Regions from separate parts of the Stenotrophomonas sp. 116085_Sma genome, predicted to be linked through region 2. Evidence: riboswitches for the same ligand, from Rfam matches in the RefSeq annotation. Region 2 holds a riboswitch; the other holds the start of a gene.
What was found. A riboswitch is a leader RNA that binds a small molecule or an ion and turns the genes downstream of it on or off. The one in region 2 is predicted to bind cobalamin.
Positions count from the first base shown of each region.

Region 1: linked by a shared signal. The riboswitch ahead of ACZK0Z_RS01515 (epoxyqueuosine reductase QueH) and the one ahead of btuB (TonB-dependent vitamin B12 receptor) in region 2 are both predicted to bind cobalamin.

Region 1 is NZ_CM151057.1:336,618-351,112, reverse strand. Features, by position in the region: gene ACZK0Z_RS01535 (helix-turn-helix domain-containing protein) at 1-959, shown strand, start outside; gene ACZK0Z_RS01530 (patatin-like phospholipase family protein) at 1,313-3,205, opposite strand; gene ACZK0Z_RS01525 (bifunctional nicotinamide-nucleotide adenylyltransferase/Nudix hydroxylase) at 3,400-4,449, shown strand; gene ACZK0Z_RS01520 (nicotinate phosphoribosyltransferase) at 4,514-5,923, shown strand; cobalamin riboswitch at 6,019-6,212, shown strand; gene ACZK0Z_RS01515 (epoxyqueuosine reductase QueH) at 6,369-7,040, shown strand; gene pncA (bifunctional nicotinamidase/pyrazinamidase) at 7,097-7,723, shown strand; gene purU (formyltetrahydrofolate deformylase) at 7,822-8,673, opposite strand; gene ACZK0Z_RS01500 (LysR substrate-binding domain-containing protein) at 8,788-9,699, shown strand; gene ACZK0Z_RS01495 (NADH:flavin oxidoreductase/NADH oxidase) at 9,703-10,803, opposite strand; gene ACZK0Z_RS01490 (NAD-dependent protein deacetylase) at 10,963-11,769, opposite strand; gene ACZK0Z_RS01485 (acyl-CoA thioesterase) at 11,825-12,226, opposite strand; gene ACZK0Z_RS01480 (LysE family transporter) at 12,381-13,016, shown strand; gene ACZK0Z_RS01475 (ribonucleotide-diphosphate reductase subunit beta) at 13,149-14,168, opposite strand; gene ACZK0Z_RS01470 (ribonucleoside-diphosphate reductase subunit alpha) at 14,299-14,495, opposite strand, start outside.
Region 2 is NZ_CM151057.1:621,437-635,931, reverse strand. Features, by position in the region: gene ACZK0Z_RS02895 (redoxin family protein) at 1-1,034, shown strand, start outside; gene msrA (peptide-methionine (S)-S-oxide reductase MsrA) at 1,049-1,786, shown strand; gene ACZK0Z_RS02885 (aminotransferase class I/II-fold pyridoxal phosphate-dependent enzyme) at 2,027-3,478, shown strand; gene bioD (dethiobiotin synthase) at 3,557-4,240, opposite strand; gene ACZK0Z_RS02875 (GAF domain-containing protein) at 4,309-4,791, shown strand; gene ACZK0Z_RS02870 (TfoX/Sxy family protein) at 4,788-5,150, shown strand; gene ACZK0Z_RS02865 (histidine phosphatase family protein) at 5,240-5,818, opposite strand; cobalamin riboswitch at 5,962-6,184, shown strand; gene btuB (TonB-dependent vitamin B12 receptor) at 6,300-8,144, shown strand; gene gph (phosphoglycolate phosphatase) at 8,235-8,903, opposite strand; gene ACZK0Z_RS02850 (class I SAM-dependent methyltransferase) at 8,967-9,758, opposite strand; gene ACZK0Z_RS02845 (LysR family transcriptional regulator) at 9,755-10,684, opposite strand; gene ACZK0Z_RS02840 (NAD(P)H-binding protein) at 10,792-11,430, shown strand; gene ACZK0Z_RS02835 (MBL fold metallo-hydrolase) at 11,592-12,503, shown strand; gene dinB (DNA polymerase IV) at 12,824-13,912, opposite strand; gene fabA (3-hydroxyacyl-[acyl-carrier-protein] dehydratase FabA) at 14,103-14,495, shown strand, end outside.

The DNA.
Region 1 (14,495 bases), 280 kb from region 2:
CCGGCAGCACCCTGCCTGCCGGTGACCAGGTGCGCGAGTTCTTCAACCGCATGCACAACCACATCCCCGAGCTGGACGAACTGGCCGAGCGCCTGTTCGCCGAGTGGGGGTTGTCGCCCGGGCACGTGGCGCCACGCCTGCGCCAGCTGCTGGCCGACCGCCATGGCGTGCTGGTGGAAGTGGCCGCGCTGCAGGCGGGGCGCGAGAAGCGCCAGTACGACGCCGGCACGCGCCGTTTGTGGCTGCCGGACTACCTGGAGCCAGGCCAGCAGGCGTTCCAGATGGCCGCCGAGCTGGCCCTGCACGGCTACCTGCCGCAGATCGATGCAGTGGTGGCACGTGCTGGATTCACCGATGACGCCCGCATCGCGCAGGCGCGTATCGGTCTGTCCAACTACTTCGCTGGTGCGCTGGTGATGCCGTACATGCGCTTCCTGCGCGCCGCCGAGGCCTGCAACTACGACATCGAACTGCTGGCGCACCAGTTCGGCGTCGGCTTCGAAGCGGTCTGCCACCGGCTGAGCACGCTGGCACGGCGCAGTGCGCCCGGCCTGCCGTTCTTCTTCATCCGCGTGGACCGCGCCGGCAATGTGTCCAAGCGCCACTCGGCCACCGATTTCCATTTCTCGCAGGTAGGTGGTTCGTGCCCGCTGTGGATCGTCTACGAGGCATTCAACCAGCCCGGGCGCATCCTCACCCAGACCGCGCGCATGCCCGATGGCCGCCGCCATTTCTGGCTGGCGCGGCAGGTCAGCAGCGGACCGGTCGGCCACGGCCAGCCGCGCAAGACCTTCGCCGTGGCGCTGGGTTGCGACCTGCAGCACGCCGAGCGGCTGGTGTATTCGCTGGGGTTGGATGTGCAGAGCCCGGGCAATTCGGTGTCGATCGGGCCGGGTTGCCGGGTGTGCCCGCGCGAGGACTGCATGCAGCGTGCGTTCGCGCAGTTGCCGGGGCGGTAGGGTTGGTTCGGCAGGACTGCGCCCTGCACCTGCTTCAATCCAAGGCAACAGCAAAAGCAACAGCGGGCTTTCCGTGGGATGGCGGGGTGGGTCCGGTGGCGGGGGACGCCGTAGACCCGTCCTTGGGGGCTTGGCCGCGGCATCCATGCCGCGGACACCCCCGCCACCGGACCCACCCCGCCTTCGACAGATCTCCGCGAGCTGTCAAAACGGCATCCTTTGCTGCTGTGGGTAGGTGTCGACCTTGGTCGACACGCTTGATCCACGCCACGCGTGGATGCTCTTCGATGAATGTTCGAAATGCTCGACTTCAACGGGGTTCCATCCACGCATGGCGTGGATCTGCTACCCGGTCAGTAGATCGGCGTCACCTTCATCTGCGGCAGCGGGCGTGGTGCGCCGTCGGTCAGGTCCGGGCCAAGGTCTTCCCAGGTGCGGCCCTGCTCGACCATCTGCGCCCACAGCTGCTGCGAGCCGCGACGCTTGTCGTCCGAGCCCAGCTTGTACGACGGCGGTGCCGGTTCACCCCGGGCGACCATCGAATAGGCCGCGCGGTAGGCCAGCACCTGCTGCGCCGGGTCGTCGGTACGCGCCACTTCCAGCGTGTAGCGCTGGTAGGCCGAGGCCAGGTTGCGCCAGCGGATCCAGTAGTGGTTCTCGAACGAGAACGAACAGAAGCGCGCACCGGCCAGGCTGCCCTTGTCGGCGATGCGGGTGAGCACCTCCTGTGGCATGTCCAGGTTCATGCCGCCTTCGTCGCCCTGCAGGCTGACGTGCACGATGCGGTCGCGGTAGCCCGGCGCGCGCGCCTGCAGCAGATCACGCCAGTTCTGCATGGTTGCCACCACCGCGAACAGAAAACGCCCCAGTTCCGCAGCCGCCAACGGCGTGGCGATCGACTGGTAGGTGCGCTGCCAGCCATGCCGGTTTTCGGTGGGCAGGAACACGGCGTGTTCCAGCGCCTGGCGGCCACTGCTGCCCTGGTTCACCTCTTCGGCGTGCTGCGGGTAGACCAGATTGATGGCGAAGGTCGGCCAGCGCGGCAACGCGGCATCGAACAGATGAATCGGGAAGTTGCTGCTGATGCCGCCATCGGAGAACCAGCAGATGCGGAACGCGGTGATCACCGGGCCGCAGGCCTGCCCGGCACTGGTCAGCCCTTCCATGCTGTCGGCCACGTTGTGCTCGGGGTCGGCCGCTGGCGCAGTCGGATCGCAGCGACGCTCGCGGCGCGAAGGTTCGTGCAGCGGCACGGCGCTGATCAGCAGCGGGAAGCTCAGGCTCATGCGCGTGGCCACCAGCACCGGCAGCTGCGGGCCCGGCGGCAGGTGATAATACTGGCGCCCCTCCACCTCCAGCGGCGGGCCAGCCTGCTTCACCAGCCACTGCACCACGCTGGCCGGGAACAGCTGCTCGAATTCCTCGCGCAGGAACCAGAACTGCGCGCCGCCCAGCGGCAGCGTACGCGGCTCGTTGTGCGACACGCAGGTGGTGATCATCTGCAGGCTGATCGCATGCGGGCTGTCCGGCTCGCCGGCATAGCGCGGCGCGTCGTGCAGGTCGGCGAAGGTGAGCGGTGCATCCAGCGGCTTGCCGGACAACTGCTGCAGGCATTCGTGCAGCCACTCGGTCAGTGCCGGCGTGCGTGCATCGCGGCCGAGTCCACTGCATAGGCCCAGCAGATTGCGTCGCGCCACGCGTGCCACACGCAGCGCGGCACCGGCCACACCCGCACCATACGCACACAGCAGCGACGGCAGCAGCGTGGCCGCCACGCCGCTCCAACCACCGCCCCACCAGCCCAGGCCGAGCAACAGCGCCAGCGACACCAGCACTTCCAGCGGTGCGATCTCGAACACGGCAACGGCCAGGCACAGCAATTTGTGCGGCAGGCTGGCATTGCCGGTCAGCACCACCAGCAGCCGATAGGCCGCGCGTGCGCCGCGCGCCGGCTGGAACAGGCTGTAGATAAAGCCGCGCCGCGACAGCTGCGCCGATACCGCCGACAACCCACCATAGCCGGCATCGCCGGGCAAGTGCTCACCGGCCTGCTGGCGGCGATCACCGCAGGCCGCCGCAGCCGCCACCGCCGCAGCGATGGCGCCGGCCGAAGTGCCGCCGATGCTCTTGAATCGATACTCGCGCGCCAGCGCCAGTACCGCATTGGGGTACACGATGCCGCTGGTGATGCCGCCTTTCATGACCAGATCGCAGTACTTGTCTGCCACTGTCTTGCCCCCGAGCATGCCGTCCGCCGCGTGGGTGCCAGTATGGCGCAGAGGCTTCTCAGGGCCTGAGAACACCACCGCAGTCCGAGCAGGAATCTGCGGCGTTCAGCCGATGGCATGCCTGCAGGCTTGACCCGCCCCGCCATCGGCGTAGCATCTGCAGCAAGCCAAGGGACAGACCTGCGGCTGCCACAACGACATGAGGGATTCTCATGGAATTCGACTATCTCGTCTTCATCGGGCGTTTCGAGCCCTTTCACAACGGCCACGCCGCCGTTGCGCGCCTGGCCCTGAGCCGGGCCCGCAAGCTGATCTTCCTGGTCGGCTCTGCCGATACCCCCCGCAGCCTCCGCAATCCCTGGACCGTGGCCGAACGTGCCGTGATGATCCAAGCCGCCCTCGACGGCCATGGCGACCGCCTGCTGATCCGCCCGCTGCGTGACCACCTGTACAACGAAGCCCAGTGGATCGCCAACGTGCAGCGCCAGGTGGCCGAGGCCCTGCGCAACGACGGCGCCGCGGCCGATGCCAGAGTCGGCCTGATCGGCATGGACAAGGATGCGTCCAGCTACTACCTGCGCGAGTTCCCGCAGTGGCCGCTGGTGGACGTGCAGCACACCGCCACGCTGTCGGCCACCGAACTGCGGCGTTACCTGTTCGAGGCCGGCGACGTGGACTTCCACGGTGCATTGCTGATGCTGCGTGGCAATGTGCCGGCGCCGGTCTTCGACATGCTCGAAGCGTTCCGCAAGAGCGCGCCGGCCTATGCCCAGCTGGTGGCCGAGTACCGCTTCATCGAGCAGTACAAGGCCGCCTGGAAGGATGCGCCCTACGCGCCGACCTTCGTCACCACCGATGCGGTGGTGGTGCATTCGGGCCACGTGCTGCTGGTGCGCCGCCGCTCGGAACCCGGCAAGGGGCTGTGGGCATTGCCCGGCGGTTTCGTCGGCCAGGAACAGAGCCTGCTCGACAGCTGCCTGCGCGAACTGCGCGAGGAAACCCGGCTGAAGATCCCGCTGCCGGTGCTGAAGGGGTCACTGAAGGGCCAGCAGGTCTTCGACCACCCCGACCGCAGCCAGCGCGGCCGCACCATCACCCACGGTTTCCACTTCGAATTCCCCGCCGGCGAGCTGCCGCCGGTGCGCGGCGGCGATGACGCCGACAAGGCGCGCTGGGTACCGGTAAGTGAAGCCCTGGACATGGGCCCGCAGCTGTTCGAAGACCACCTGCACATCCTGGAGTATTTCCTCGGCCGCGGCTGACAGGCCCGGCCTCCCCACTGGCGGATAGACCGCCGGTGCCACCCGACGCGAAGGAGCTTCCGTCATGCACTACCTCGATAATCTTCTCCTCAACACCGACAGCTACAAGGCCAGCCACTGGCTGCAGTACCCCCCGGGTACCGATGCCACGTTCTTCTACGTCGAATCGCGTGGCGGCCTGCACGATCGCACGGTGTTCTTCGGCCTGCAGGCGATCCTCAAGGACGCACTGGCACGGCCGGTCACCCACGCCGACATCGACGACGCTGCTGCGGTGTTCGCCGCGCATGGCGAACCGTTCAACGAGACCGGCTGGCGCGATATCGTCGACCGGCTTGGCGGCCACCTGCCGGTACGCATCCGTGCCGTGCCCGAGGGCAGCGTGGTGCCCACCCACCAGGCACTGATGACGATCGAGTCGACCGATCCGGCCGCGTTCTGGGTGCCGTCGTACCTGGAAACGCTGCTGCTGCGGGTGTGGTATCCGGTCACCGTGGCCACCATCAGCTGGCACGCACGGCAGACGATTGCCGCGTTCCTGCAGCAGACCAGCGACGATCCGCAGGGGCAGCTGCCGTTCAAGCTGCACGACTTCGGCGCGCGCGGTGTATCGAGCCTGGAATCGGCCGCGCTGGGCGGTGCCGCGCACCTGGTCAACTTCCTCGGCACCGATACCGTATCGGCCCTGTGCCTGGCCCGCGCGCACTATCACGCGCCGATGGCCGGCTATTCGATTCCCGCCGCCGAGCACAGCACCATCACCAGCTGGGGCCGCGAGCGTGAAGTGGACGCCTACCGCAACATGCTGCGCCAGTTCGGCAAGCCCGGTGCGATCGTGGCGGTCGTGTCGGACAGCTATGACATCTACCGCGCGATCAGCGAGCACTGGGGTACCACCCTGCGCGATGCAGTGATCGCCTCGGGCGCCACCCTGGTCATCCGTCCCGACTCGGGCGACCCGGTGGAGGTGGTGGCCGAAAGTCTGCGCCGGCTGGATGAAGCGTTCGGCCACGTGATCAACGGCAAGGGCTATCGCGTGCTCAACCACGTGCGGGTGATCCAGGGCGATGGCATCAACCCGGATATGATCCGCGCCATCCTGCAACGCATCACCTACGATGGCTACGCCGCCGACAACATAGCCTTCGGCATGGGCGGCGCCCTGCTGCAGCGACTGGACCGCGACACGCAGAAGTTCGCGCTGAAATGCTCGGCGGCACGGGTCGACGGTGAGTGGGTCGATGTATACAAGGATCCGGTCACCGATGCCGGCAAGACCAGCAAGCGTGGCCGCATGCGCCTGCTGCGCCGCCTGGGTGACGGCAGCCTGCATACGGTGCCACTGCCGGCCAACGGCGACGACACCCTGCCGGTCGGCTTCGAGGACGCGATGGTGACCGTGTGGGAGAACGGGCACCTGCTGCACGACCAGCGGCTGGACGACATCCGCGCGCGGGCTGCGGTGGGACGTTGAAGGTACGTCCCGCCCGGGGTCGGATCCCGTTGCAGCGCAACGGGCTCTGCCCCCTTGACCCTGGCCAGCAACCCGTCCACCGTGGGCGCGCCGAAGGTATCCCTCCAGGCGTTCACGCGCGGGGAGGGATTTAAACGGGAATCCGGTGAAGGCGCCTCACGCGCCCATTCCGGAGCTGCCCCGCAGCGGTGAATGGAAACGAATCCTGCCAACAGCACTGGGCTCACGCCTGGGAAGCGGCAGGGAGTAGGTGGGCTGCGGCCCGTGTCCATCAGCCCGAATACCGGCCCCGGCCGGGGGACACGACCGTCCCCTGATTCGACCTGGACTCTCCGCGGGGAGGGTGCCGGGGCCGTCGTCGTCCTGCGCGCGCAGGCGGTGTGGCCGCGCGCGTCCTGTTCACGGTATCCGGCCAGCCCACTTCCACGCCCTGACGCACCCGACGATGACCGAGTTCCAACGCCCCGCCCTGACCCTGCCCGCCGACGGCAAGCGCCTGCTGCTGCATTCGTGCTGCGCACCCTGCTCCGGCGAAGTGATGGAGGCGATCACCGCCTCCGGGATCGACTACGCGATCTTCTTCTACAACCCCAACATCCACCCGGTGAAGGAATACGAGCTGCGCAAGCAGGAGAACATCCGCTTCGCCGAGAAGCACGGCATTCCGTTCATCGACTGCGACTACGACACCGACAACTGGTTCAGCCGTGCGCGCGGCATGGAGAACGAACCCGAGCGCGGCATCCGCTGCACGATGTGCTTCGACATGCGTTTCGAGCGCACCGCCCTGTACGCGCACGAACACGGTTACGACACCATCAGTTCTTCGCTGGGCATCTCGCGCTGGAAGAACATGGCGCAGATCAACGACTGCGGCATCCGTGCCGCGTCGCGCTATGAAGGCCTGCAGTACTGGGACTACAACTGGCGCAAGGGCGGCGGCGCCAGCCGCATGATCGAGATCAGCAAGCGCGAGCAGTTCTACCAGCAGGAGTACTGCGGCTGCGTGTATTCGCTGCGCGATGCCAACCGCCATCGCCGCGAGAACGGCCGCGAACGGATCAAGATCGGCCTGCTGTACTACGGGCAGGACGCTGGGACGCCGCAGGGCGATTGACCTGTGCCGCCGGGGCGGCCACGCTGGTCGCCCCTTTGCGTTGTAGTGGATCTGCCATGACCGCCCTGCCCGCCGACGTCGCCCTGCTGGTGATCGACCTGCAGCCGGACTTCATGCCCGGTGGCGCGCTGGCCTGCGACCAGGGCGATGCCCTGGTGGCACCCATTGCAGGGCTGCTGGCGCAGCGCCGCTATCGCACGGTGGTGGCCACCCAGGACTGGCACCCCGCCGATCACGCCTCATTTGCCAGCCAGCACCCCGGCAAGCGTCCGTTTGAGACCATCCTGCTGCACGCACAGCCACAGACCCTGTGGCCCGACCATTGCGTGCAGGGCAGCGACGGCGCCGCGCTGCATCCGGGCGTGGACTGGACTGTGGCTGATCTGATCCTGCGCAAGGGCACGCGCCAACAGGTGGACTCGTACAGCGCCTTCCGCGAGAACCACGGTCCCGATGGCGAGCGCCCGGCGACCGGCCTGGCCGGCTGGCTGCACGAGCGCCGCATCCGCGAAGTGCACATGTGCGGCCTGGCCCGCGACTACTGCGTGCTGTGGAGCGCGCAGGACGCGGTGAAGTCTGGCTTCCGGGTGAAGTTCCTGTGGGAGCTGACCCGACCGGTGACCGACGCCAACGATGCGATGGTGCGCGAGGCGCTGGGCAAAGCAGGGATCGCGATCATCTGAGTTGCCCTGTAGAGCCGAGCCATGCTCGGCTCATCCGTCAGATTCACGGCCTTGGGCCGAAGTGCAGCCGAGCATGGCTCGGCTCTACAGAAAGGCCCCTACCGGAATACGACGGTGCGATGCCCGTTGAGCAGGATGCGGTGCTCCACATGGCGGCGAACCGCGCGTGCCAGTACCAGCGATTCGGTATCGCTGCCCAGCCGCACCAGCTCGCGCGGTGCCATCGCGTGGTCCACGCGGGCCACGTCCTGTTCGATGATCGGGCCTTCGTCCAGATCCTCGGTGACGTAGTGCGCGGTGGCACCGATGATCTTGACCCCGCGCGCGTGCGCCTGGTGATACGGCTGCGCGCCCTTGAAGCTGGGCAGGAAGCTGTGGTGGATGTTGATCGCACGGCCGGCCAGTGCGCGGCACAGCGTGGGCGACAGGATCTGCATGTAGCGCGCCAGCACCACCAGGTCGATGCGCTCGTGCTCGACGAGATCGATGATCTGCTGTTCCTGCACCGCGCGCGTTTCGGCGGTCACCGGCAGGTGGTGGAACGGCACCTGGTAGGACGCGGCCAGCGGCGCGAAGTCGGCGTGGTTGGACGCTACTGCCGCGATGTCCACCTTCAGCTGGCCACTGTGGGCGCGGAACAGCAGATCGTTGAGGCAGTGGCCCTGCTTGCTGACCAGCACCAGCAGGCGTGCGCGGCGGCGGCCATCGTGCAGCTGCCAGTCCATGCCGAAGCCTTCGGCGAGCGCGGCCATGCTCGTGTGCACGGTCTCCAGCGGCAGGCTGGCGTCGCGGTCGAAGTGCACGCGCAGGAAGAAGCGGCCGCTTTCCTCGTCACCGAACTGCTGGGCGTCGAGGATGTTGCAGCCGTGGTCGAACAGCAGGCCGGACACGCGGTAGACGATGCCGGTACGGTCGGGACAGGACAGGGTAAGAATGGAATCGGGGCGCATCCCCCGAGTGTAGGGCAGCGCCGCGTCCGCCGGATCGATGGTCACCGATGCAACCGAACAGCTTGGTTCAGTCCCAAGCGATACTTGGGTGTACCCGTGGCAAGCTGGTTGGTCATGAACCTGTTGCAACTGATCCGCAGCTTCACCCGCACCGCAGAGACCGGCAGCATTGCCGCCGCGGCCCGCATCCTTGGCATCAGCGCCACCGCTGTCGGCCAGAACATCAACCGGCTGGAGGCCCATCTGGGCGTGCGGTTGCTGAACCGAAGCACGCGGCAGCTGGCTCTCAGCGAGGCCGGCGCGCTGTACCTGGCGCAGGTGCGCCACATCGAAGCCGACCTGGCGCGTGCGCAGGCCATGGTCACCGCCGGCGACATCGAACCGGCCGGGCCACTGCGCATCGCCAGCAGCAGCGCGTTCGGCCGCCACGTACTGGCGCCGTTGCTGCCGTCACTGCAGCAACGCTACCCGCAACTGCAGCTGGAACTGCGCCTGACCGACCGTGCCGTGCAGCATGGCCCTGAAGCCGTGGATGCCAGCATCCGCATCGGCGCACAGCTGGAGGACGGCGTGGTCGCACGGCAGCTGGCGCGCGTACCGTTCGTGTTCTGCGCCTCGCCGGCCTATCTGAAGGCGCACGGCACCCCGCGGCAACCCTCCGACCTGGGCAGCCATCGTGGTCTGCTGCACCGCTTCCCCACCGATGGCCGGCCATTGCGCTGGGGCCTGCTGAAGGACGGCCAGCGCGTGGACGCCGCGCTGCCACCAAGCATGGTCTGCGATGACATCGATGCGCTGGCGACGCTGGCGGCGGCCGATGCCGGCATCACTCGATTGGCTGCGTTCGTGGCCGAGCCCTACCTGCGCGATGGCCGCCTGCAGGCGGTGTTCGGCGCCGATACCGCGTGGCGCCCGGAACCGATGGAGGTCTACTTCTGCGTCAGTGACCGCCGCGACTTCACCGCCAAGATCCGCGCGCTGTTCGAACACCTGCAGGCCGGCATGGCGCCCGCCTGGCGGGTGTGAGCCTCAGCGTGCCTTGAACACGCCACGCGCGTCGCGCGGCTCGCAGCGCAGGTACTGCGGCGCCGGTACCACGCTCTCGCGCAGTGCAGCTGCGGCATGCCACGGCCAACGCGGGTCGTAGAGGATGCCGCGCGCCAGGGCCACGGCATCGGCGTGGCGATGGCGCAGGATCGATTCGGCCTGTTCCGGTTCGGTGATCATGCCCACCGCGATGACCGGCATGCGCACCTTGGCCTTGATCGCCGCCGCGAACGGCACCTGGTAACCCGGGCCGACGGTGATCTTCTGGCGCTCGTCCAGGCCGCCGCTGGAGACATGCAGGAAATCGCAGCCGCGCGCGTCCATCACCTGCGCCAGCGCCTCGCTCTGCACCAGATCCCAGCCGCCATCGACCCAGTCGCTGGCGGAGATGCGCACGCCCACAGCGACCTTGTCCGATACCGCCGCACGCACGGCGTCGAACACTTCCACCAGCAGGCGCAGGCGGTTGGGCAGCGAGCCACCGTAACCATCGGTGCGGCGGTTGCTCAACGGCGACAGGAACTGATGCAGCAGGTAACCGTGCGCGGCGTGCAGCTCGATCAGTTCGAAGCCCAGGCGCTCGGCACGCACCGCGCTGGCGGCGAAGGCGGCGATGACGTCGGCGATGCCGGTCTCGTCAAGTTCCTGCGGCGCTGGATCGGCGGCATGGAACGGCAGCGGCGACGGCGCCACCGTAGTCCAGCCACGGGTATCGTCGGCCGGCAGCTGGCCGCCGCCGTCCCAAGGCCGGTTCACCGAGGCCTTGCGGCCGGCGTGGCCGAGCTGGATGCCCAACGGCATCGGCGACCAGCGGCGGACGCTGGCCAGCACCTGTGCCAGCGCGGCTTCAGTGCCATCGTCCCACAGGCCCAGGTCGGCCCAGCTGATGCGGCCGCGCGGTTCGACGGCGGTGGCTTCCAGGATCAGCAGGCCGGCACCGGACTGCGCCAGGTTGCCCAGGTGCATGGCGTGCCAGTCGCTGGCGCGGCCGTCCTCGGCGGAGTACTGGCACATCGGCGCGATGACGATGCGGTTGGACAGGGTCAGGGGGCCGAACGAAATCGGCGAAAACAACTGGCTCAAGACGGTGATGGACGACGAAGGGGTGCGTATTGCACCGCCGCACGGCCTGCGAATCAACCGTCTGGATGGATCGCTGTTTCGCGCGGCCTGCTGAAGCCGAGCGTGGGCTCGGCTCTACAGAAACCAACACCCCCTTGCAGAGCCGAGCCCGCGCTCGGCTCAGCCCGCCACCCAACCGGCCAACGCCTCGGCGCAGTCCCGCTCGTCCTTGAACTGCAGCAGGTCGTCGGCACGGGTACGGCCACGATTCAGCGCCGCCACCGGCAACCCTGCCTTCGCGGCCGCCTGCACGAAGCGGAAGCCGGAATAGACCATCAGCGACGAGCCCACCACCAGCACGGCATCAGCCTGTTGCAGGTGGTCATGCACCGCCGCCACGCGTTCACGGGGCACGTTTTCGCCGAAGAACACCACGTCCGGTTTCAGCAGGCCGCCGCAGGACGGGCAATCGGGCACCACGAAGCTGGAGAAATCGGTCTCCAGATCGGCATCGCCATCCGGGGCGATGCCGGCCTCCAGCGCGTCCCAGCCCGGGTTGGCGTCCAGCAGGCGCTGCTGGAAGTCCTCGCGGCCGCTGCGGCGTTCGCAGCCCATGCAGCGCACCTGGTCCAGGCGGCCATGCAGGTCGATCACGTTGTGGCTGCCGGCGCGCTGGTGCAGGCCATCCACGTTCTGGGTCAGCAGCACCTGCAGCGTGCCGCGCGCTTCCAGGGCGGCCAGGGCCTGGTGGGTGCCGTTGGGCCGGGCCAGGCCGAAGCGCGGCCAACCCAGCAGGCTGCGCGCCCAGTAACGCTGGCGGGTGGCCGCCTCGCCCATGAAGGCCTGGTAGGTCACCGGCGGCGTGCGTTTCCACTGGCCGTCGGCATCGCGATAGTCGGGAATGCCCGAGGCAGTGCTGCAGCCGGCGCCGGTCAGCACGAACAGGCGCTGGGCGCGGTCGATGAAGTCGGTCAGCGGCGGGGTCATGGGAGCCAGATGGGGGCGCGTGGGCGCCCCCGCAAGCGCTGGTCAGTTGGCCGGGTCAGGCCGCCGGCAGGGGCGGCACCGCGATCGGGTGGCCTTCCTCGTCCAGCGCGATCATCACGAAGTGGCCGCGGGTACACAGCTTGCGCTCGCCGCTGTGCAGGTCCTCGGCGACCAGCTCCACCTCCACCTTCATCGAGCTGCGGCCGACTTCGACGATGCGGCCGATGGTCTCGACCATCTGGCCGATGCGGATCGGCAGCTTGAAGTCGACCTGGTCGCTGCGCGCGGTCACCACGGTGCGGCGTGAGTAGCGGGCGGCGGCCAGGAAGGCGGCCTTGTCCATCCACGCCAGCGCCTGGCCACCGAACAGGGTGCCGAGGTGGTTGGTGTGGTTGGGGAAGACGATTTCGGCCATGCGCACTTCGGTGGGCGGCACGGTCTCGGGAATCGGGGTCATGGGAGCGGCTTCGGTGTGTGGGGTCCCGTGATTTTATGCGACCGGCGTGACGGCCATCGGAACGAATGTGCAATGGCCACCTGGCAGTGGTGCCTGCGCAGGCCGCGTCCATGGCAGGCGCTACACTGCGCCACGACCACCGCCAGGACCACCCATGCCCGCCACTTCCGACCTTCTGGCCTTTGCACTGGTCTCGCTGGCCATGGTGATCACGCCCGGGCCGAACATGATCTACGTCATCTCGCGCTCGATCTGCCAGGGGCCGATGGCGGGACTGATCTCGCTGGGCGGGGTGGCGCTGGGCTTCGTGTTCTACATGCTGTGCGCGGCGCTGGGCATCACCGCCCTGCTGATGACGGTACCGTTCGCCTACGACGCGCTGCGCATCGGCGGCGCGCTGTACCTGCTGTACCTGGCCTGGCAGGCGCTCAAGCCGGGTGGCCGTTCGCCGTTCGCGGTGCGCGACCTGCCGCAGGACAGCCCGCGCAAGCTGTTCACGATGGGCTTTCTGACCAATCTGCTGAACCCGAAGGTGGCCGTGATGTACCTGTCGCTGCTGCCGCAGTTCCTGCACCCGGACGGCGAAGGCAGCGTGCTGATGCAGTCGATCGTGCTGGGCTCCACCCAGATCCTGGTCAGCGTCAGCGTGAACGGTATGATCGCGCTGACTGCAGGCAGCATCGCCGGCTTCCTGGCTGCGCGCCCGACCTGGCAGGCGGTGCAGCGCTGGCTGATGGGCGCGGTACTGGCCGGGCTGGCGGTGCGCATGGCGGTGGAAGGGCGGCGGTAGCCGCCCTTTGTAGAGTGGGGCCATGCTCCACTGCTGTTCGCGAAGATCAATCGAGCATGACTCGACTCTACAGAAACGAAGAACCCCGGCATTGGCCGGGGTTCTTCGTTGCGGCAGGCCTGACCGGTTCGATCAGAAGTTCATGTCGAAGGCCACTTCGCCCTGCACGCCCACCTGGTAGGCCGAGACGCGGCGTTCGAAGAAGTTGGTCAGTTCCTGCACGTCCTGCAGCTCCATGAACGGCAGCGGGTTGCGCACGTTGTACTTCTTTTCCATGCCCAGCTTGGCGAAGTGCTGGTCGGCGCAGTGCTGCAGGTACTGGCGCATGTCGCGGGTCGAGATGCCGGCCACGCCGCCGGACAGCACGTCCTCGGCGAACTGCACTTCGCATTCGATGGCTTCGGCCAGCATGTCGTAGACCTGCTGCTTCATTTCATCGTCGAACAGGTCCGGCTCTTCCTCACGCACCACGCGCACCGACTCGAACGCGAACTCCATGTGCGCGCTCTCGTCGCGGAACACCCAGTTGGTGCCCGAGGCCAGGCCCGGCAGCAGGCCGCGCGAACGGAAGTAGTACACGTAGGCGAACGCAGCGAAGAAGAACAGGCCTTCGATGCAGGCAGCGAAGCAGATCTGGTTGAGCAGGAACTGGCGGCGCTGTTCGCGGGTCTCGATGCGGGTCAGGCTCTGGATCGAGTCGATCCACTTGAAGCAGAAATCGGCCTTCTTCTTGATCGAGTCGATGTTCTCCACCGCCGAGAACGCCTTGGCGCGCTCTTCCGGATCCGGCAGGTAGTTGTCGAGCAGGGTGAGGTAGAACTGCACGTGCAGCGCTTCTTCATACAGCTGGCGCGACAGGTACATGCGCGCTTCCGGCGCATTGAGGTGCTGGTACAGGTTCAGCACCAGGTTGTTGGACACGATCGAGTCGCCGGTGGCGAAGAACGCGACCAGGCGGTGGATCAGGTGGCGCTCACCCGGCGACATCTTGCTGTGCAGGTCGGTGATGTCGATCTGGAAGTTGATCTCTTCCACCGTCCAGGTGTTCTTGATCGCGTTCCGGTACATGTCATAGAACTGCGGGTAGCGCATCGGGCGCAGGGTCAGTTCAAAACCGGGATCGAGCAGCATCTGCTTGGGCTTGTCGGCCATGGGTGTTTCCTTGTCTTCTCGGGTCAAAACGCCGGGCATGGCCCGGCGCTACCTGGGTGTTTCCGTGCGGCAGCCGAGCATGGCTCGGCTCTACAGGTGCGAGGTGCCGGCAAGGCCGGCACGCCGCGTCTTACTGGCAGGCCTCGCAGGCTTCCGGGTTTTCCAGCGAGCAGGCGATGGCTTCGTCCGGGCTGAACACCTTGGCCGGGGCCGCGCTGCTCACCGTGGTCTTGGCGATCTTGGTGGCCGGGCGCGAACGCAGGTAGTAGGTGGTCTTGATGCCCTGCTTCCAGGCGTACATGTACATGGAGGACATCGCGCCGATGT
Region 2 (14,495 bases):
CGGCAGCATCGCCGATGATGATGATGGCGGGTCCCGATGCGGGTGCCGATGCACCGCTACCGGTCGAAGGCACCCTGCCCGCGCTGGACGGTGCCACAGGCTGGCTCAACAGTCCGCCGCTGACGGCCCAGCAACTGCGCGGCAAGGTGGTGCTGGTCGATTTCTGGACGTACTCCTGCATCAACTGCCTGCGCGCGATGCCGTTCGTGCACGAATGGGAACGCCGCTACCGCGACCACGGGCTGGTGGTGATCGGCGTGCATACGCCCGAGTTCGCCTTCGAGCGTGACCCGCGCAACGTCATGAAGGCGGTGCAGCAGCTGAAGGTCGAGTACCCGGTGGCGCTCGACAACCAGTACACGATCTGGCGCGCGTTCAACAACCGCTACTGGCCGGCGCAGTACTTCGTTGATGCGCAGGGCAACATCCGCGGCCACCAGTTCGGCGAAGGCAACTACGCACGCTCGGAACAGGTGATCCGCCGCCTGCTGACAGAGGCCGGCCAGACCAATCTGCCGCCGCCAGTCGATCCCGCCGCCGCGGACCTGCAGGGCGTGGCCGTGCAGGCCGACATGGGCAATCTGCGCTCGCCGGAAACCTACCTCGGCCACGCCCGTGCCGAGCAGTTCGCTTCACCCGGTGGGCAACGCGGCGACACCGCGTTCGACTACACATTGCCGGCCACCCTGGCGTTGAACCAGTGGGGCCTGTCCGGACGCTGGACCGTTACCGACGAGGCTGCGCAACTACAGCAGGCCGGTGGCCGCATCGCCTTCCAGTTCCATGCGCGCGACCTGCACCTGGTGCTGGCGCCGGGCCAGGAAGGAAAGCCAGTGCGCTTCCGCGTCCTGCTGGATGGCAAGCCGCTGCCCGCTGCCGATGCCGGCAGTGATGTCGGCGCCGATGGCAGCGGCGTGGTCAACGAGCACCGTTTGTACCAGCTGGTGCGCCAACGCGGCACGGTCGGCCCGCACCGCTTCGAGATCGAATTCCTCGATGCGGGCGTGCAGGCCTATGCCTTCACCTTCGGTTGAACCGGGAGCACACGATGAAACTCTCCTTTGAACAGGGCGTTGCTGCTGGCGTTGCCGGATTGGTGGCCGCGGCACTCATCGCCGGTGTGTTGCTGGTTGACCACGGCGCCATCGCGGCACCGGTCGACGCCAGCGCGCAGGCCAAGGCGCTGCCTGCCCCCAGCGGCGATGCCGCCTTCCGCGATGACGCCACCCACGCCAGCGTGGTGTTTGCCGGTGGCTGCTTCTGGGGTGTGCAGGGTGTGTTCCAGCACGTCAAGGGTGTGAGCAATGCGGTCTCCGGCTACATCGGTGGCAGCGCTGCCAACGCAGGCTACGAACGGGTCAGCAGCGGCCAGACCGGCCATGCCGAGGCGGTGAAGATCGACTACGACCCGCGCCAGGTCAGCTACGGGCAGCTGATGCAGGTGTTCTTCTCGGTGGTACACGATCCGACCCAGCTCAACCGCCAGGGGCCCGACCACGGCAGCCAGTACCGTTCGGCGATCTTCACTGACGATGCCCGCCAGCAGGCAGCCAGCCGCGCCTACATCGCCCAGCTCGGCCAGGCCGGCAGCTACCGCGCACCGATCGTCACCCAGCTGGTCAGCGGCCAGCGTTTCTATCCGGCCGAGAGCTACCACCAGAACTACATGACCAACTACCCGCAGGCGGCCTACATCCGCTACTACGACGCGCCGAAGCTGGCCGCCCTGGGCAAGCAGTTCCCGGGGCTGTACCGGCGCGATGCGGTGCTGGTGCCGATGCGCTGACGGCATTTCCCCTGGGGCTGATCGGTGCTTGGCGCTGCTCTTCTGTAGAGCCGAGCCCACGCTCGGCTGCTGTTGGCGGAAAAGCAGCCGAGCATGGGCTCGGCTCTACACAAAAAAAGGCGCACGGCCATCCAGCCGTGCGCTTGGAAAGTACCGGCCGTGCCCCGATCAGGCCCGGCCGACAACGACATGCTAGGCTCGTCATCTTCATGGGTACAGCACCAGATGACGGGATATTCGATGGATACAGATGACCAGGCCTCGATGATTCCCCCCCGCTACCAGCGGCTGTCCGATGAACTGGCCGAGGCCATCCACGGCGGCCGGCTTCCAGTAGGCAGCCGCCTGCCCTCGCTGCGGCAGATGGCGTTGCAGCGCCGGCTCAGCCTGAACACGGTGATCGCCGCCTACCGCCAGCTGGAAGACGCCGGCCTGGTGATTCCCCGGCCCAAGGCTGGCTTCGAGGTCGCGCCACGGCTGTCGGTGCCGGAACGGTCGTTGCGCGATGTGCCCTCGGCGCCCACCGCACCGCTGCAGCAGGTGCTGATGGCGCGCGTGCTTGAGGCGCAGCGCCGCCCGGGCGTGATCGATCTGGCCTTCGCCGGCCCGCGCGGTCGCCAGTTCTACCCCGGCGCGCAGCTGGCCAAGCACACCGCGCAGGTACTGCGCCATGGCCAACAGACGGTGGAGACCTACGCGCGCCCGAATGGTTCACCGCGGCTGCTGGCGCAGATCGTGCGCCGTGGTCCGCGCATGGGCCTGCACACCCACGCCGAGCGCCTGCTGCTGACCCACGGTGCAATGGAAGCGCTGCAGCTGGCGTTGCGTGCAGTGACCCAGCCCGGCGACGCGGTCGGCATCGAAGCACCGTCCTACTTCAATCTGTACCCGTTGCTGGCCAACCTCGGCCTGCAGGCCATCGAACTACCCACCCACCCGCAGCACGGCCTGGACGTCGACGCGCTGGATGCGATGCTGGAGCACACGCCGCTGGCCGCGCTGGTGGTGATGCCCACGGTGCACAACCCGCTGGGCTGCACCATGCAGACCGCAGACAAACAGCGCCTGGCCGAGCTGGTCAACGCGCGCCAGCTGCCGTTGATCGAAGATGCGGTGTACGCCGAGCTGCAGTTCTGCGAGCCGCCGGCGCCACTGCTGAAGGCGTTTGATCGCGACGGCTGGGTGATGGTCGTCGGCGGCTTCTCCAAGACGCTGGCGCCGGATTACCGCATCGGCTGGCTGGATGGCGGTCGCTTCGCCGAACGCATCGCGCTGCTGAAGTTCCAGTCCACCGGTGGCGAGCCACAGCTGCTGGGTGATGCGGTGGCGGCCTATCTGGAAGCGGGCAGCTACGAACACCACCTGCATCGCATGCGTCGCCTGTACCGTGAACAGGTTGGACGACTACGCCAACTGGTGGCCGAGCACTTCCCGGCCGGCACCCGCGCCACTGAACCGCAGGGCGGTTTCCTGCTGTGGCTGGAACTGCCGGGCGTGGATACGCGCGAGCTGTTCGAGCGTGCATTGAACGAGGACATCGTGTTCATGCCCGGCCAGGTGTATTCGCGTGGCGCGCGGTATCGCCATTGCCTGCGGTTGTCGTGCTGCCAGACGCTGGATGCGCGCTTCATCGGCGCGGTGGAGCGGCTGGGTGCGATCGCGCGGGAACTGGCAGTGCGCCAGCTCCTGTAGAGCCGAGCCTACGCTCGGCTGCCCTTCGCTGACGGTCCCCGCTGAGCCGAGCATGGGCTCGGCTCTACAGGAAGCAGCTCAGTCGAGCAGGTGCGTACTCAGGATCTGACCATCCGCCCCCGGCAGGTACGGCAAGCGCGCCCAGGACGGCATCGGCAGGCGCTGCCGCAGCGTGGCGATGTTCTCATCCTGGCGTTGCATCGCCGGGTCGATGTGGCTGCCAATCCAGCCCAGGCAGTCCACGCCGCTGGCCTGCAGCGATTGCGCAGTCAACCGCGCGTGGTTCACGCAGCCCAGCCGCATGCCCACCACCAGCAGCACCGGCAACTTCAGCGCGCGCACCAGATCGAGCTGATCCAGCGTGGCCGATACCGGCGCCAGCCAACCACCAACACCCTCCACCACCACGACATCGGCCTGCGCACGCAGTCGTTCGAACGCAGCCACGATCGGCGCCAACTCCACCTGCACGCCATCCTCGGCAGCGGCCAGCTCCGGTGCCAACGGCTGCCGCAGCGCATAGGGGTTCAGGTCCGCGTAGTCCGGCACCGGCCAGCTGGCCGCCTGCAGCGCCAGCGCGTCCTCGTTGCGCAGGCCCTGCCCCAGGTCCTCACTGCCGCTGGCCACCGGCTTCATCCCGACCGCGCGCAGGCCGCGCCGGCGCAACGCATGCAGCAGGGCGGTACTGGTGGCGGTCTTGCCGATCCCGGTATCGGTGCCGGTGACGAACAGGGCGGGCGGCAGCGTGGCGGGCAACGGCATCGAAGGGCTCCAACAGGGCAACAGTGTGTGCATTATCGCCGGCCCGGCGCGCTTGCTAGACTGCAACCATGTTCGCCAATGCCTCGCTCACCGGCAGCAAGCCGGAACAATACGCCCAGCTGCTGGAACAGGCCCGAGGCCTGGTCTACGGCGAGTCCGACCGCATCGCCAACGCGGCCAACCTCTCTGCACTGGTCTACCACGCCCTGCCCGACCTGAACTGGGTGGGCTTCTACCTGTACGACGGCAAGGAACTGGTGGTCGGCCCGTTCCAGGGCCTGCCGGCCTGCGTACGCATCCCGCTGGACAAGGGCGTGTGCGGTGCCGCCGCCAGCCAGCGCGTGACCCAGCGCGTGGAGGACGTCGATGCCTTCCCCGGCCATATCGCCTGCGATTCGGCCTCGCGCTCGGAACTGGTGGTGCCGCTGCTGCGTGGTGATGAACTGATCGGCGTGTTCGACATCGACAGCCCGAAGGTCGGCCGCTTCGACGCCGAGGATCAGGCCGGGCTGGAAGCCATCGCCCGCGTGTTCGTCGAGGCGTTGGGATGAGCGCACCGAAGCTGCGCAACATCGGCCCGAAAAGTGCGGCGTGGCTGCGCCAGGTCGGCCTGCGCAGCCGCGACGACCTGGTCGCGATCGGAGCCGTCGGCGCCTTCGTCAAGGTCAAGCGCGCTGGCTTCAAGCCCAGCCTGAACCTGCTTTACTCGCTGGAAGGCGCGTTGCTGGACTGCCATTGGCAGGAGCTGAGCGAGCCACAGCGCGAGGCACTGGTGCAGGATTACGAAGCGCGCATCGCTGCGCATCCGCTGAAGGCAGCCGGCCCGGCCTCGGGCCCGGTGCATGAGCAGCGCTTCGATGCCGATGATGACGCTGAGGACAGCCTGACCCAAGGCGCGGACGAGGATTGAGCCGCGCCCTTCTGTAGAGCCGGGCCCCCGCTCGGCTGGCCTTTCTGATCGAAGTGCAGCCGAGCATGGCTCGGCTCTACAAGAGCAGATCAGGGCTGCTGCAGCTCCAGCAGCTCGCCCACCAGTCCGACCTCGCCACGCTCCAGCCACACCCGCAGGCGGGTGCCGTGGTCGATTCGCAAGGCCCAGCACAGCGACATCGGCAGGCCGCAGACCTGCGACAGCACCATGCGCAACGGGCCACCATGGCTGACCACCAGCGTCGGCACCGGGTCATCGTCATCAAGCAGGCGATCCAGCGCGCGCGCGATGCGCCGCTCGAAATGTCCCCAGCTCTCGCCGTTCGGCGGCGGGAACGCATGCGGATCGGCGTGGAAGGCCGCCAGTGCGTCCTCCGGCAGATCGAACAGCGACTGCCCGTCCCAATCGCCGAAATCCAGCTCTTCCCATTCCTCATCCGCTTCCACATCCAGCCCGCGCGGCGTGGCCAGCGCCATGGCGGTGTGCAGCGCGCGCAACCGCGGCGAGCTGATCACCCGCTCCCAGGGCTGCGCGGCATAGGCCTCGATCAGTTCCTGCGGCAGGCCGGCCAGCTGCGGTGGGTCGCTGCGGCCATCAAGGTATTCATCACGGCCATTGCCGGCATGGCGGACCAGGTCGAGGATCATGCGTGCGTCCCGGACGGGCGACACAGGTACAGCGGAAAACGGGCGGACATCGGCAACGGCACCACGGGATCGAGCAACCATTCTAAAGGCACGGCCGAGGCAGTCGAGCAGGCGTAACGCAACGGGAGTGCCTGCGATGCCGTAGACTGCGCCCACTTCCAGGTGACCTGCGGCCATGGCCGGCAGGTTGAAACGGGAAGCCGGTGACGCGTGATTCCACGCCAGGCCGGCGCTGCCCCCGCAACGGTAAGCACGTCAGTTCCAGGCAACAACGCCACTGTGCCACGGGCATGGGAAGGCGCCTGGACGGTGGCCTCGCGCCACCCGGCGGCAAGCCCGGAGACCGGCCCGGAAGCCTCAGGTCGCGATGCGGTGGGCATGGCGCTGGATGACCGCAGCGTGCGCTGCGGCGTCGGCGCATGCCTGCCTTCGCGGCTCCTCCCCTTCGCCACGCGGGCGTGCGTGGCACCTGGAGTCCCCCATGAAGCTGCAGTCCCGAATGCTGTCCCTGGCCGTGCTGGCCGCCCTGCCCGCGCTGGCCCAGGCCGCCGATGACACCACTGCGCTCGACCAGATCCTGGTCACCGCCACCCGTACCCCGATTGCCCTGCAGGACAGCATCGCGCCGGCACAGGTGATCGATCGCGCGCAGATCGAATCCAGCCAGGCCACCTCGCTGCAGGAACTGCTGCGCGGCCGCGCCGGCATCAACCTCACCAATGCCGGCGGGCTCGGCAAGCAGAGCTCTCTGTTCCTGCGCGGCACCAACTCGGGCCACACCGTGGTGCTGGTCGATGGCGTGCGCATCAACAGCGCCGACCTCGGCCTGGCCATGTACCAGGACCTGCCGCTGGCGCAGATCGAGCGCGTGGAAATCGTGCGTGGCCCGCAGTCGAGCCTGTACGGCGCTGACGCCATTGGTGGCGTGATCCAGATCTTCACCCGCCGCAACCAGGGCGACTTCGCCCCGCATTTCCAGCTTGGCGGCGGCAGCAACGGCCTGCGTGAAGCCAGCGGTGGCATCGGTGGCGGCACCGAACGCGGCTGGTTCGGCGCCGATATCGCCTACCAGCACTCCGATGGCATCGATGCCTGCCGCGGTTCTTCCTCGGTGTTCACTGCCGGCTGCTTTGCCGACGAACACGACCGCGACGGCTACCGCAACCTGTCCAAGAGCCTGCGCGGCGGCTACAGCTTCAACGACCAGTGGAACGTGGAAGGCAGCGCACTGCGCGCCGACGGCAAGAACCATTACGACGGTTACTACAACTATTCGGAAACCCGCCAGCAGGTGCTGGCCGGCAAGGTGCGCTACACCCCGTCCGAGCGCCTGGCATTCACCGCCAACGTCGGCCGCAGCGACAACGAGTCGGACAACCTCGGTGATTCCGGCGCGCGTGGCAACGCGCAGACCCACCGCGACAGCGCCTCGCTGCAGGGCGACTTCGGCGTGGCCGAGGGCCAGCTGCTGAGCGCAGGCGTGGACTGGAGCGAAGACAACCTGGATGGCAGCAGCGCGGGTTACCTCGTCGACAGCCGCCGCAACACCGGCGTATTCGTGCAGTACCAGGGCCGCTTCGGCCGCCACCAGCTGCAGGCCAGCGCGCGCAACGACGACAACCAGCAGTTCGGCAACCACGCCACCGGCAGCGTTGGCTGGGCGATGGAACTGGGCCATGGCCTGCGCGTCAATGCCAGCTACGGCACCGCGTTCAAGGCACCGACCTTCAGCGATCTGTACGACCCGTGGAGCGGCGTGCCGACGTTGAAACCGGAGAAGTCCAAGAGTGCCAACCTGGGTGTTTCGCAGCAGGGCCAGGGCTGGCATTGGGGCCTGGACGTGTATGAAACCCGCATCGATGATCTGATCACCTACGATGCGCTCACGATGAAGATGCAGCAGGTGGAGAAGGCCCGCATCCGCGGTGCCGAACTGACCGGTGGCGTGCTGCTGGCCGGCTTCGATATCAACGCACAGCTGAGCTACACCGACCCGCGCAACCGCACCGGCGGCAGCACCCAGTTCGACAACTGGCTGCCTCGCCGCGCGCAGCAGACCGCGCGCCTGGACATCGACCGCCGCTTCGGCAACCTCCGCGCCGGCCTGACCGTGCAAGGTGCCGGCAAGCGCTATGACAACGCCAGCAACTCGGTGAAGGTCGGCGGCTACGGCACCCTGGATCTGCGTGCCGAGTACGCGCTGACGCCGTCGTGGTCGCTGCTGGCGCGTGCCGCCAACGTGTTCGACCGCAGGTATGAGACGGTGGCGTGGTTCAACCAGCCGGGCCGTGAGTACCAGTTGAGCGTGCGTTACCAGCCGAAGTGAAAGGAGGCGCCGGGCATTGCCCTGCGCTTCTCTGTAGAGCCGAGCCCATGCTCGGCTCAGGCAGCAAAGCAGCCGAGCATGGGCTCGGCTCTACACCGGGACGCCGGCGGCCAATCCCGGCAGTTCACGCAGGTCATCGATCACCGCCACCGCATGCGCGGTGGCCAGGTCCAGGCCGCGCGGATAGCCGTAGCGCACCAGTGCGATCGGCATGCCGGCGTCTTCGGCGGCGCGGTAATCGGTCAACGAATCGCCCACCATCAGGCAGGACTCCACCGGCAGCCCGAAGTGCGCGGCGATGTGCCGCAGTGGCTCACCGCTGGGCTTGCGCTGCGGCAGCGAATCCCCCCCCAGTACCAGCGCGAATACATCACCGATACCCAGGTGCCGCAGCAGCGGCGGCACCAGTGCTTCGGGCTTGTTGGTGCAGATCGCCAGCGGCACGTTGCGCGCACGCAGTTGCGCCAGCGCTTCGCCCACGCCATCGAACAGGCGCGGGCTGCGCAGCAGGCACTCACGGTAGTGCACCATGAACACCGGCATCACCTCGGCCAGGTCCACCTCGCGGCCAGCGGCCTGCACCGCCTGTTCGACCAGGCGGCGCACACCGTCGCCGATCCAGCCCAGCACGGTGGCTTCCGGCACGCGTGCCATGCCGATGGCTTCCAGCGTGCGGTTCAGCGCTTCGGCGATGTCAGCTGCGCTGTCGACCAGCGTGCCATCGAGATCGAATACGACCAGCGGATAGGGATACGACAAGGGACGACGCCTGTACAACGTGGGGCCGTCCATTGTACGCCGCGCTTTTCCCCGGGATCCGCCTCAGCCGATCCTGCGTGCGCGGGTGGCCAGAAAGGTGGGCAGGTAACGGTCGATCAGGAAGCGCGGCGTCGGCTGCCAGTCTTCCATGAACCGATCAATCACGAAGCCTGCATCCAGCTGCCCGCCGATCAGTTCGGTCAGGCTGTGGCCAAAGGTCAGGGCATCCCCGCGGGCGAGTTTCGCCTCACGCTCTGCGGCGGGCAGGTCTTCCAGGTCCGAATAGGGAATGGCGTACTGCGGCCGGATCAAACCCTGTGCATCCAGCTGCGGATCACGTGCACCGACGAACAGCACCGGGTTGTAGAAGCTGGCCATCAACATGCCATCGCGCGCCAGCACGCGGCGGCATTCGGTCCACACCGGGCGCACGTCGGGTACGTACAGGTTGGAGATCGGGTGGAACACCACGTCGAAGCTGTCGTTGGCGAAGGCGTGCAGATCGCGCATGTCACCCTGCACCGTGCGCAGCTGCAGCCCATCACGCGCCGCGACCCTGCGGTCCTGCTCGAGCTGGCCATCGGACAGGTCGAACACGGTCACCTCCGCACCGGCCGCCGCCAGCACCGGGGCCTGCTGGCCACCGCCCGAGGCCAGGCAGAGGATGCGGCGGCCGCGCACATCACCCAGCCAGTCCAGCGGCAGCGCGCGCGGGGTCAGGTGCACCTGCCAGCGGCCATCGCGCGCGGCGGCAATCGTTGAGCTTTCCACCGGGCGCGACCATTCGCGCACTTCGCTGGCCTGGCGGTCCCAGGCAGCACGGTTGTGGTCGATCAAGGCCTGTCCATGGTTCATGTGTTCTCCTTGCCCGGTGGGCGCCAATCCAGATCCTGGAAGGCCGGGCTGGCGAAACACTCGGCCAGGTAGTCCAGGAATCGCCGCATGATAGCGGGCTGCTGGCGCCGCGACGCGTACACGGCATGAATGCCGAGTTCGTCCAGGCTGAACTCGGGCAACAACTCGATCAGCTCGCCACTGCGCAGCAGCGGCGCCACCTGGTAGGTCGGCAGCATGGCGATGCCGGCACCGGCACGCACTGCTTCCAGCAACAGCGAGGCCTCGTTGGCGCTGATGTTGCCGCCCACCACCACCGACAGTGAACGGCCATCGCGGTGCAGCTGCCACAGGCTCTTGCCCACGTAGTGATGGGTCAGGCAGTTGTGCGCGGCCAGGTGTTCCGGTGCGGTGGGCGTACCGCGTGCCTGCAGGTAGGACGGCGTCGCGCACAGCACCGAGCGACAGGTGGCCATTCGTCGCGCAATCAGGCTGGGGTCGATCTGGCGGGCGATGCGCACGGCCAGGTCCACGCGCTCTTCCACCAGGTTCACCATGCGGTCGACCAGCAGCAGTTCGATGCGCGCCGCCGGGTGGCGTGCGACGAAACCTGCCACCGCCCGCGCCAGGTGGGCCTGCCCGAACGACACGCTGGCGGTCACCCGCAGCGTGCCGTGCGGCTCGGGATCGTCGCTGGCCAGTTCGCCCTGCAGCGCCTCGCCGATGGCCAGCATCTGCCGGAAGCGCGCCAGCGCCGCCTCGCCGGGGCCGGTCAGGCTGACCCGACGCGTGGTCCGGTGCAGCAGGCGCGCGCCCAGCCAGCCCTCGACCTCTGCCAGGTAGCGGGTGACCATCGCCCGCGACATGTCCAGCACCTCGGCGGCGGCGGTGAGGCTGCCGCGCTCGGCCACCTCGACGAACACGGTCATGGCGGTTAATCGGTCCATATGCTCGATCCATGCAACAAACAAGCGCGTTATACGCTGTTTTTCGAGCGACTGCAGCGGCCTAGAGTGGCCCCATTCCCCCCCACACCGCCCCACGGAGTCCTGCCATGAAGATCGCCCTCGTTGGTTCCACCGGCAACATCGGCCGCCAGATCGCCCGCCACGCGCTGGCCAACGGCCACGAACTCACCGTCATCGTGCGCAGCGCGCAGGACCTTCCGGTCGAACTGGCCGGTGCCCATCCGGTGATCGCCTCGCTGGACGACCCGGACGCGCTGGTCGCCGCCATCGCCGGCCACGACGTGCTGGCCAGTGCCTACGGCCCGCGTCCGGGCGATGACATCGGCCGCGTCGGCGAAGTGGCCGCGCAGCTGTCCGCCGCCGCGCGCAAGGCCGGTGTACCGCGCCTGGTGGTGGTGGGTGGCGCTGGCAGCCTGGAAGTCGCGCCGGGCGTGCAGCTGGTCGATACCCCCAACTTCCCGGAGGCCTACAAGCCGTACGCGCTGGCCCATCGTGAAGCCTTCAATCGCCTGCAGGCGGTGGACGACCTGGACTGGACCTTCTTCTCGCCGGCCGCCGAAATCGGCCCGGGCGAAGAGCGCGGCCAGTACCGCGTGCAGCCCAAGGCCTTCCTGGCCGACGCCAGCGGCCACAGCCGCATCAGCTACGCCGACTACGGCGCGGCGTTCGTGGCCGAGCTGGAAGCGCACCAGTACCCGAAGCAGATCATCACGGCAGCGTATTGATCATGCCGTCCGCCGGGCATGGCCCGGCGCTACCTACCTGTGGAGCCGAAGGCAACGGCAGGAGCCGTTGCCAACGTCGCTTGCGACGGCCCGTAGGGGGCCGGGCAAGGACGCCCGGCATAGCCCACGCTCGACTCCGCATCCGACACAAGGAATTTCCCATGCGCACCGCTGCCCTGCTGCTTCCCCTCGCGTTGGCCGCCAGTTTCACCAGTGCTCCGCTGATGGCCGCATCGGCCACCCCGGCACCGGCCACGGCAACCAAATCCCAGCTGCACCTGCAGACCTTCCATCCCGGCCCGCAGGCGCTGTTCTCGGTGTCCTCGGTACTGATCGAAGGCCGCCACGACGCGATCCTGGTCGATGCGCAGTTCGGCGCCAGCGGCGCGCGCAAGCTGGTCGAGCTGATCCGCGCCAGCGGCAAGCAGCTGACCACGATCTACATCAGCCACGGCGATCCGGACTACTACTTCGGCCTGGCCACGCTGCAGGATGCGTTCCCGAAGGCGCGCATCGTCGCCACCGCGCAGACTGTTGCCCACATCCAGCAGACCCAGGCCGGCAAGCTGGCCTACTGGGGCCCGAAGATGGGTGCCGACGTGCCGGCACGCATCGTGGTGCCGCAGGTGCTGGATGGTGATGCCCTGCAGCTGGAAGGCCAGCGCCTGCCGCTGATCGGGCTGGATGGCCCGACCCCGGACCGCACGGTGCTGTGGGTGCCGTCGCTGCGCGCGATCGTCGGTGGCATTCCAGTGGTGGCCGGCGAACACGTGTGGATGGCCGATACGCAGACGCCGAAGTCGCACACCGACTGGCTGCAGACGCTGCAACGCCTGCAGGCACTGAAGCCGAAGGTGGTGGTGCCGGGGCATTACGCACCGGGTGCGGCGCTGGATGCGAGCGCGCTGGCGTTCACGGCGGACTACATCCGCGCGTTCGATGCCGAGGTGGCCAAGGCCAGGGACAGTGCGGCGCTGGCAAAGGCGATGCAGGCGCGTTACCCGACGCTGGCGGGCGTGGAGTCGCTGGAGTTGAGTGCGAAGGTGGCCAAGGGCGAGATGCAGTGGCCATGAGGTAGGGGGGTCTTTTGCAGGGCTGCTGCCCTGCACCTGCTCAATGCAACGGCAACAGCCGAAGCAACAGCAACAGCTGGCTATCCGTGGGATGGCGAGGTGGGTCCGGTTGCGGGGGACGCCGTAAACCCATCCCTGGGGGCTTGGCCGCGGCATCCATGCCGCGGACACCCCCGCAACCGGACCCACCCCGCCTTCGACGGTTCTCTGCGATCTGTCTGGATGGCATGTCTCCGCAACCTGTCTGGATGGAATGACCTGCTCCTGGTGGGTGTCGACCTTGGTCGACACGTAGTTCCACGGCGTGCGTGGATGACAGATCAGGAACGATCGGTCTGGGTGTGCTCGAACAATTCCCCCTGCACCACCGGCTCCTTCTCGCGGAAGCCGCCGAGCCCTACGCCGACCAGGCGGTAACGGGTCTCCGCCGGCAGGTCGACGCGGGCGCGCAGGGCCAAGGCGATGTCACGCAGTTCTTCCATCGATTCCGGCGGGCGCTCCGGGGTGAAGCTGCGGGTGAGGATGCGGAACTGCGCGGTCTTCAGTTTCAGTACCACGGTGTGGCCGATGCGCTCGGTCTTGCGCGTGGCGTTCCAGGTCTTCCCGGCCAGCTGCACGATCGCCTCGGTCAGGTCTTCCAGCAGCAGGTCTTCGGCGAAGGTGTCCTCCGAGGAAATCGACTGCACCTGCTGGTCCGGTTCCACCGGCCGCTCGTCGATGCCACGTGCGCGGTTGTACAGGCTGCGCCCGAAGCTGCCGAATGCCTCTTCCAGGTCGATCAGCGCCCACTGCCGCAGATCGCCGCAGGTGACGATGCCGCGCGCGGCCAGCTTGCCTTCCATGACCTTGCCGACGCCGGGCACCCGGTTCACCGGCAGCGGTGCCAGGAACGCATCCACGCGCTGTGGCGGGATCACGAACTGGCCGTCGGGCTTGCGCCAGTCCGAGGCGATCTTGGCCAGGAACTTGTTCGGCGCGATACCGGCTGAAGCAGTCAGGTTCGTTTCCTCGCGGATCTGCGCGCGGATGGTGCGGGCGATGTCGGTGGCCAGCTCAATGCCACTCTTCGGCTCGGTCACGTCCAGGTAGGCCTCGTCCAGCGACAACGGCTCGACAAGGTCGGTATGCCGCAGGAAGATCGCGCGCACCTGCTGTGATACCGCCTTGTAACGTGCGAAGTCCGGCGGCACGAAGATCGCATCCGGGCACAGGCGCTCGGCACGCACGGCGGGCATCGCCGAACGCACACCGAACACGCGCGCCTCATACGAGGCCGCGCACACCACCGAACGTGCGCCGCGCCATGCCACAACCACCGGCTTGCCGCGCAGTGACGGATCGTCGCGCTGCTCCACCGACGCGTAGAACGCGTCCATGTCAACGTGGATGATCTTGCGCAGTCGGGTCATGTCAGGTGGAAAGGGCGGGGGCGGGCCGGGCGGGCCACACGCCGAAGTATGGTCGTTGCACATCAACAGGATGCGCGTATTCCCTTGAAAACACTACGGTTGCGTACGGTTGAAATGTTTGATCGGCGCAGTTTCCACGGGCATTCTCGGGCGCTTGTTTCCCTGTTCTTCGCTTCCAGGATTGTGCTTCATGACCCGTCTCCACGCGTTCAACCGCGAACAGCTGCTGGCCAGCGCACGCGGTGAACTGTTCGGCACCGCTGCCGGCCGTCTGCCCAACGACCCGATGCTGATGTTCGACCGCATCACCGAAATCCGCGAGGACGGCGGACCGCATGGCAAAGGCATGGTACGCGCCGAACTGGATATCCGCCCGGACCTGTGGTTCTTCGGCTGCCATTTCATCGGCGACCCGGTGATGCCCGGCTGCCTGGGCCTGGATGCCATGTGGCAGCTGACCGGCTTCTTCCTGACCTGGCTGGGCGCCCCCGGCAAGGGCCGCGCGCTGGGCTGTGGGGAGGTGAAGTTCACCGGCCAGGTGCTGCCGGACGCCAAGCTGGTGCGCTACGAGATCGACATCAGC